2 regions of the Pseudarthrobacter quantipunctorum genome follow, and region 2 is predicted to be linked to the other one. Evidence: predicted binding sites of a transcription regulator. Region 2 holds the regulator's gene; the other holds the start of a gene.

Region 1 (3,995 bases), 720 kb from region 2:
CGTCGCTGGCCGTGGTCACAGCGAGCCTCCGGCACGCGGCCCGGATCGGGGAATCCATCCGGCTGCAGCTGCCCAACTACCCCGGGCTGGCGGGTTTCTTCGGGGCCGGCCCCGAGTCCTTCCGGGTGGTTGACCTGGAACGGGCGCAGGGACTGGTGCGCGATCACGTCATCTTCTCGCCCGGTTTTGGCCGCACCCCGCACGGGCGCGCCCTGCACAACTTCGGGCCGCTTTCCGCCGAGGGCGGCAGGGAGAAGTTCGCCCTGGCCATGACGCGGGCACGCCGGTCCATGCACGTCCTCACCTGTTTCCGGCCCGAGGACCTGGACCAGACCAGGCTGAGCCACGGCGCCGTGGACCTGTACGCGCTGCTGGACCGCGAAATTGCTGGAAATACTGACCTCGGAACTCCAGCGTCGCGGGCTGCGGCAAGCGAGCAGGCGCTGGGGGCAGATCCTTTGGTGGCGGACCTCGGGGACCGCCTGCGTGCCCGCGGCGCGCGGGTGTGGCACCAGTACGACGGCGCCATCGACGTCGTTGCGGCCGCTGATCCCCTCAGCACCATGGGGCAGGACCACGGGGACCTGCCGTGGCCTGTTGCCATCGAATCGGACGGCACGGAGCAGTACCGCACCATGAGTGTGCGGGAACGGAGCCGGTTGCGCCCCCAGCTGCTGGAGCGCCTGGGATGGCGCTACATGCCGCTGTGGACCATTGAGGTGTTTACCGATCCCTCCGCCTGCGCCGACAGGATCGCCGGGTACCTGGGCCTGGAGAAGATGGCCCTTTCCGGACGGGCAGCCACTTCCGTCGCGTTCCTGGACGACGACGTGGACCAGGCGCTCAACGGAATCGACGCCGAAAACCAGGGGGAGCGGGAGCGGCTTGCCACGGCTGGCAATGACCAGGGCGGCCCCGCGCTGGCCCCTGAAAGCCTGCACCCTGCGCCCATTGACGAACACATACCGGCCGAGGGCCAGGACAGCAAGGAGGCGGGCACCATGGCCCGGGAGAACGAGAAAGACAACGCTCCGGACGCCGGGCAGCCCGCTGACACGGCAGGCGGTCAGGACCAGGACGGCCAAGCTGGCACCGACTCCGGTACGTCCGCCCTGCCCGCGGAACCCGCCGTGCCCAACAAAGCCGCCGAGGACGACCCCCGCGCCTGGGGCGACCGGGAAGACGACGACCACGACGCCTGGCTGAAGGAACAGAAGCCGCCGCACTGGGGCTAAGCGGCTTACGGCCCCACCAGGACGAAGAACAGCTTGCCCTGGGTGGAGGCGCCGGCGAGCCGGGCTGCCTGCTCTGCCGTGGCAGCCACCACTATCAGGCCGTCTGTTTCGGCAGTGCCCAGCCACTGTCCCGTCTGGCCGCCCTGGCCTGAGGTCCACAGCACGGGAACGCCGGACGCCAGAATCTCGGGTGGTCCCTGCTGGTCGAAGCCGTTGGCTGAGGTGAGCACCACGTTCACCAGCTGCCCGGGGGAGACAAGCTGGATGGATGACGGATCTGCCATGCGCAGGGGGACGGCCGCTGATCCCGGGGAAGTGCCCGTGAGGAGGCCTGGACCAAGAAGCTGGGCGTCCGTGAGCAGCTGCCCCTTGCGCAGGGGCGCAGCGAGCTGTTTGCCTGCGGCCTCGCCGGGTTCCCGGAGGAATCCGCTGGCCAGTATGCCGGGCGGAACCTGTGCGGCGGCGAGGTCAGCCTCCGAGAGTGCGGCGCCGGCGGGGATGTCCCTTGCGGCGGCCAGCGCAGTCACCGTGTACACCGGGGCAGGGGTGAGCTGGTGCACCGTGATGGCGGCTGCGGCGCAGAGGAGCAGCGCGACAGCGAGGCGCCGGTTGCGGCTTAACCAGCCCGCAAAACGCGCAGGAGGACGCCTGCCTGCGTTCCGTTCCACACTGCGGACCTTGCCGGCGCGGCGTCGCACCGGTTTCCGGAGGAGTCCGGTACGCGGCGAGCTTGATGATCTCGGGCTGGACGGGCGGGATGCAGGCATGTGCCTACGCTAAGGGCGCCGCAAAGTGTTGCGTCAGTGGCCATCGCGGGTATGTGGACAACCTTGCCCGACCGCCCAACGGAGCCGTAGGTGAAGACCTTGGATCAGCTGGCAGCAGCTGCGGATGCCGAAGCGGCCGGTGCGGCCGCCGGTGCCGGCGTTGCTGCGGGAGCGGCCGAAACCGTGCTGCCCTTGGAGTCCCGGGAGTCCGTGCGGTAGAAGCCGGAACCCTTGAAGACAACGCCCACGCTGTTGAACTTCTTGCGCAGGGCACCCTGGCATTCGGGGCATGACGTCAAAGAGCTGTCCGAGAACGACTGGACGATGTCAAAGGCATGGCCGCAATCCTTGCAGGCGTACGCATACGTTGGCACTGGTGCTCCTCCTCTTGGGCAAACGAGAGGTCCCGGACTGCTGCTTGGTGATCCAGCCGGATATCCATTAGCAGTCACAGGGCCTGAGTGCCAATTCTATCATTCTCCTGCGGCCGGATTTCCGGTCAGGCAGCGTTCGCCAGGCCCCGGAAACCGGAGGGAAGCACGACGCCCGGGACGGGGCGGTCGAATTCCTCCACCGGAATGGCGCCGGCTGGCAGTAATTCCCCGTCATAAAGAACGGCGGCAAGGGGAATATCCTTCCCGGCTGACGCAAGGTGGCCCAGGAACTTGTCGTAATAGCCGCCGCCCTGGCCAACCCTGCTGCCTGCGAGGTCCACCGCCGTGGCAGGGATGAACAGCGCAGCCGCTTCCCCGGCGACCTCAATTTCGTGGCGGGTCCCTACCGGTTCCAGGATGGGGGCGAACTTGCTGCGTGCGAGCTCGACATCCGGCGTCCAGAAGACCCATCCCAGCTCACGCCCTGGTTCGCAAACGGGGAGAAGGACCCTGTGGCCGCCGTCGTGAAGGGCTGCGATCAGTGGCAGCGTAGGCGGTTCCGCGCCGACGCCCAGGTACACGCACACCGTGGCTCCATCAGCCGGGATCACCGAAGCCGCCCACGCGGCGCCGTGTTTGGCAAGGGCAGTGCCGGCGTCCTCCCGTTCCAGGGAAGTCATCGCAGCCCGCCGGCGGCGGTGGGCTGCGCGGATCCGGTCTTTGGCTGCTTTTGTTTCCTCAAGCGTCACGTGCTTCCTCCATCACTGCCGTATGTCCGGCCGGTAGTTCGTGTGGTCCATCCCTCCGCGGGTGTCGCGGGCCCGGTTGTTACTGAATGCTTGACGCTGACGTTAGATTAGTCCGGTGACTACCAGTAACCCGAGAGTTCGCAAAGCCGTCATTCCTGCCGCCGGACTCGGTACCAGGTTCCTGCCGGCAACAAAGGCAATGCCCAAGGAAATGCTCCCCGTCGTGGATAAGCCTGCCATCCAGTATGTCGTTGAAGAAGCCGTGAACGTTGGCCTCCACGACCTCCTCATGATTACCGGGCGCAACAAGCGGGCACTGGAAGACCACTTTGACCGGGTCCCGTCACTCGAATCCACTCTTGAGGGCAAGGGGGACACCGAGAAACTTGCGTCCGTCCAGGCCGCCAGCAAGCTGGGCGATATCCACTATGTCCGGCAGGGGGATCCGCACGGACTGGGCCACGCCGTGCTGCGCGCGAAGCAGCACGTCGGCCATGAAGCCTTTGCCGTTCTGCTGGGCGATGACCTGATCGACGCCCGCGACGAGCTGCTGGGCACCATGATTGACGTCCAGGCGGAAACGGGAGGGTCGGTTATTGCGCTCATCGAGGTGGAACCGTCCGAGATCAGTGCCTACGGATGCGCCGATGTCCAGCCGATCGAAGGTGAGTCCTACGTGCGCGTCAACCGGCTGGTGGAGAAGCCGGAGGTTGACGAGGCGCCCTCCAACCTCGCGCTGATTGGCCGCTACGTCCTCCATCCCGCCGTCTTCGAAGTCCTCGAACACACCGCCCCCGGGCGCGGCGATGAAATCCAGTTGACGGACGCGCTGCAGGAGCTGGCAACCGGCGAAGGCGAGGGGTACGGGGT
Region 2 (3,995 bases):
AGCCGGGCCAGGCAGGCCTGTTTACGCTTGCCCTCACGCTGCCGGCCGGCGACTACGAACTAAAGGTGGCCCAGGCCGGCGCCGGCGATCAGCCGGACCAGAATGAGGACTCGCGGGCCTTCAAGGTCCGGTAGCTGCCCAGCCGGAAAACTCCGGCAGGTTCAGGGCAGGGGCGCGGTCCAACGGCCCAGGACATCGCTGGCAAGGACGACGGCGGCCGGCCCGGCGGTTGACGAGCGCAGGACATGGTGCCCCAGCAGGGCGGTGAGGGCGCCCTTGCCGCAGAGCCTTGTTACTTCCTTGGGACTGATGCCGCCTTCCGGCCCGACGATCAGCAGCACTTCGCACGGTTCCGTTCCATCCCGGCCTTGCCAGGTTTCCAGTACGGTGCGCAGGGGGCGCACGGCATCTTCATGGAGGATAATGGCCAGCCCTGCGGCCTCTACGAGTCCGGCCAGCGCGGCAGTGTCGACGGCGGGCCGCACCTCGGGGACCCATGCGCGGCGCGCCTGCTTGGCTGCTGCCGCCACCACCGACTGCCACTTCGCGTGGGCCTTAGCTGCCCGGTCGCCCTTCCACCGCACGATGGACCGTTCGGACTGCCAGGGTATGACGGCGTCGATTCCGAGTTCGGTGGCCGTTTCGATGGCGAGTTCATCCCTGTCGCCCTTGGCCAGGGCCTGCACCAGCACCAGCCTTGTGGCCGGACGCTCCTCCACAGCAACGGAGGTGCACTCCACCTCGAGGGCGGCGGGCGACGCCGCAAGCACCCGTCCGCTCATCCGCGTACCCGCGCCGTCAACAATGTCGACTGGCTCGCCCGGGGCGAGCCGCTTGACCGTGACAGCGTGCCGCGCCTCGGTCCCTTCGAGGACAAAGGCCCGTCCCGCCGTCATGTGGTCAAGGGACCCGGGCGGGGTGAAGAAGACAGGGTTGCTCACCGCTACAGGTTACCGAGCCGGTCCCGGAGCTTGGCGAACATGCCCCCGCCGGCTGCAAGCTTGCCCTCGGTGATCTGCTCACCGCGCATTTTGGCCAGTTGCCGCAGGAGCTCTTCCTGCGCGGCATCAAGCCTGGCGGGCGTTTCAACCTGCAGGTGCACCTTGAGGTCGCCGCGGCCGTAACCGCGCAGGTGGGTCACGCCAAGTCCGCGAAGGGTAATGATTTCACCGGACTGGGTTCCGGGCTTGACGTCGATCTCCTGTGCCCCGTCGAACGTTTCCAGGCTTACTTCGGTGCCCAGGGCGGCAGCCGTCATCGGGATGTGCAGGGTGGCGTGGAGGTCATCGTTGTCGCGGACGTAGGTGGCGTCGTTGTTGACGCGGATCTCAACGTACAGGTCACCGGAAGGTCCGCCGGCCGGGCCTGCCTCCCCCTGGCCGGAAAGCTGGATGCGCGTTCCAGTGGCTACTCCGGCGGGAACCTTGATGGTCAGCGAACGGCGGCTGCGGATGCGTCCCTGGCCGCTGCATTCGTTGCACGGATCCTTGATGACCGTGCCGAAGCCCTCACAGCTTCCGCATGGGGCCGCTGTCATGACCTGTCCCAGGATGGAACGGACGGCGCGCTGGACCTGGCCGCTGCCGCCACAGATGTCGCAGCGTTCCGGATGGCTGCCAGGCTGGCAGCAGGAACCCTCACAGGTTGGGCACGTAACGGCAGTGTCCACTTCGAGCTTCTTGTTGACACCGAAGACAGCGTCGCGCAGTTCGATCCGGACGCTGATGAGGGCGTCCTGCCCGCGCCGCACGCGGGAAGCCGGGCCGGTGGAACCGCCGGCGCCAAAGAAGGTGTCGAAAATGTCCTGGAACGCGAACCCCTGGCCGGCGTAGCTGCCTCCGCCGAAGCCGTTGTCCGTGCCGTTTTCGTTGCCCGTGGTGTCGTACACCCGGCGTTTCTGCGGGTCGGACAGGACTTCATAGGCGTGGGTTACAGCCTTGAAGCGGTCCGACGCATCCTCACCCGGGTTGACGTCCGGGTGCAGGGTGCGTGCCAGCTTGCGGTAGGCCTTCTTGATCTCTTCTCCCGTGGCCTCCGGTGAGACTCCAAGGACGTCGTAGTGGCTGCTCAAAGTTCGTATCTCTTCCTTGTTGTACTGCCTGCAGTTGGACTGCTGGAAATGCTGTGGGTGTCCAGTGGCCCGGGTTGGACCTCAGGGGCCCAGGATCCGGGAAAGGTAGCGGGCAACTGCCCTGACGGCGGCCATGGTGGTGGGATAGTCCATGCGTGTTGGTCCGAGCACGCCGATTTTCGCTGCGCTGTCCGGGCCGTAGCCCGTGGCTACAACCGATGCCTCGGCCAGCCCGTCGTAGGGATTCTCGCGGCCAATGCTGACAGCCACCCCGCGGTGGTCCTGCGCCATCTCGCTCAGCAGGCGGAGCATAACAACCTGCTCCTCAAGTGCTTCCAGCACCGGGCCGATGCTGAGCGGGAAGTCCACGTTGGACCTTGCCAGGTTGGCTGTGCCCGCCATTACCATGCGTTCCTCGCGGCTGCTCTGTGCCAGCGCCTCCAGGCCGATGGCGAGGGCATGCGCCGCCTGCCGCTGCCCCGGGGCGGCCATGGCCACCACCGCCGGCAGGGACAGGGCCAACTGGCTCAGCGGTGTTCCGGCAAGCGATCCAAGGAACCGGGACCGAAGAGCCGCCAGGGCTTCGTCCCCCAGGTCCTGTCCGACGTCGATAACACGTTGCTCCACCTTGCCGCTGTTGGCGATCAACACCACCAGCACCTTCCGCGGGGCCAGGAGGACGAATTCGATATGCCGGACCAGTGCCCTGCTCAGGTGCGGGTACTGGACCACTGCAACCTGGTTGGTGAGCTGCGACAGCAGCCGGACGGTCCGGTCCAGGACGTCGTCCAGGTCATCCGATCCTTCAAGCAGGGACTGGATGGCGCGGCGCTCCGCCTGGGACAGCGGCTTGACGGCGGAGATCTGGTCGACGAACAGCCTGTAGCCCTTGTCCGTGGGGATCCGGCCGGCGCTGGTGTGCGGAGCCGTGATCAGGCCCTCTTCCTCCAGGGCTGCCATGTCATTCCTGATGGTTGCGCTGGACACACCGAGATGGTGGCGCTCCACCAGGGCTTTGGACCCCACGGGCTCGCGGGAGTGGACGTAGTCCTCCACGATGGCACGGAGTACTTCAAGTTTGCGTGGCTCGCTCACACTCCACCTCCATCCAGGGTTCGGGGCGGCCGCGCCGCCCGCGCTGTGCCGCTCATCGTTTAGCACTCGACATGCCCAAGTGCTAACAGTCTATTATGCCTCTCCCCGTTGCTAGCATTGGTACCGCTCCGGGCGAAATTCCGGACCTGTGATCGAGCGCTAGGCGGAGTGAATCATGCAGTACCAGAACTGGGGTCCCCAGGACATGTCCGCTCCGTCAAAGGCTGAACTGCCTGAAGTTCCTGTTGAACGGGGAATGGTGCTGGAGGACGTCCAGTCCGGCTGGGTGGGCGCCGTGACACGCGTGGAGAAATCCGGGGGCATGCATGTGGTGGCTCTGGAAGACAGGCGCGGCAAATCAAGGTCTTTCCGCCTGGGCTTCGGCTTCCTCCTCGAAGGCCAGGCCATTAAGCTTCTTCCCCCGGCGCCGCGGCAGGCACCTGCCGCCACCGGCAGGACAGCATCAGGTTCAGTCCGGGTGGCCGGCCAGCGCGCGCAGGTCGCCAAGGCCAGCCGGATCTGGGTGGAGGGAAAGCACGACGCCGAACTGGTGGAGAAGGTCTGGGGAGACGACCTTCGGGTGGAAGGCATCGTCGTCGAACCCCTCCACGGCATTGACGACCTTGCCGCGGCAGTGGCAGACTTCAGGCCCGGTCCGGGCCGGCGGCTGGGGGTCCTGGTGGACCACCTGGTGCCGGACTCCAAGGAGTCCCGCATTGCGGACGCCGTGATGGCCTCACCGGGGGCTGCCGGGAACGTGCTGATCGTGGGCCACCCCTACGTGGACGTCTGGCAGGCGATCCGGCCTGCCGTGCTGGGCATCGAAAAA

The links. Region 2 encodes HrcA, which represses chaperone genes, less so after heat shock. Its sites were predicted from a motif close to TTNGCACTCGNNNNNNNCGAGTGCNAA; they were not measured.
Region 1: a site for HrcA is predicted at 2,444-2,470, ahead of WHH00_RS05560 (FmdB family zinc ribbon protein). Genes of this name have one in related genera too.

The regions. Positions count from the first base shown of each region.
Region 1 is NZ_CP148033.1:1,207,769-1,211,763, forward strand. It holds gene WHH00_RS05550 (DUF4011 domain-containing protein) at 1-1,235, shown strand, start outside; gene WHH00_RS05555 (Flp pilus assembly protein CpaB) at 1,241-1,903, opposite strand; gene WHH00_RS05560 (FmdB family zinc ribbon protein) at 2,107-2,376, opposite strand; gene WHH00_RS05565 (5-formyltetrahydrofolate cyclo-ligase) at 2,502-3,125, opposite strand; gene galU (UTP--glucose-1-phosphate uridylyltransferase GalU) at 3,241-3,995, shown strand, end outside.
Region 2 is NZ_CP148033.1:1,927,027-1,931,021, reverse strand. It holds gene WHH00_RS08930 (GerMN domain-containing protein) at 1-134, shown strand, start outside; gene WHH00_RS08925 (16S rRNA (uracil(1498)-N(3))-methyltransferase) at 162-941, opposite strand; gene dnaJ (molecular chaperone DnaJ) at 944-2,071, opposite strand; gene hrcA (heat-inducible transcriptional repressor HrcA) at 2,153-3,166, opposite strand; gene WHH00_RS08910 (DUF3097 domain-containing protein) at 3,342-3,995, shown strand, end outside.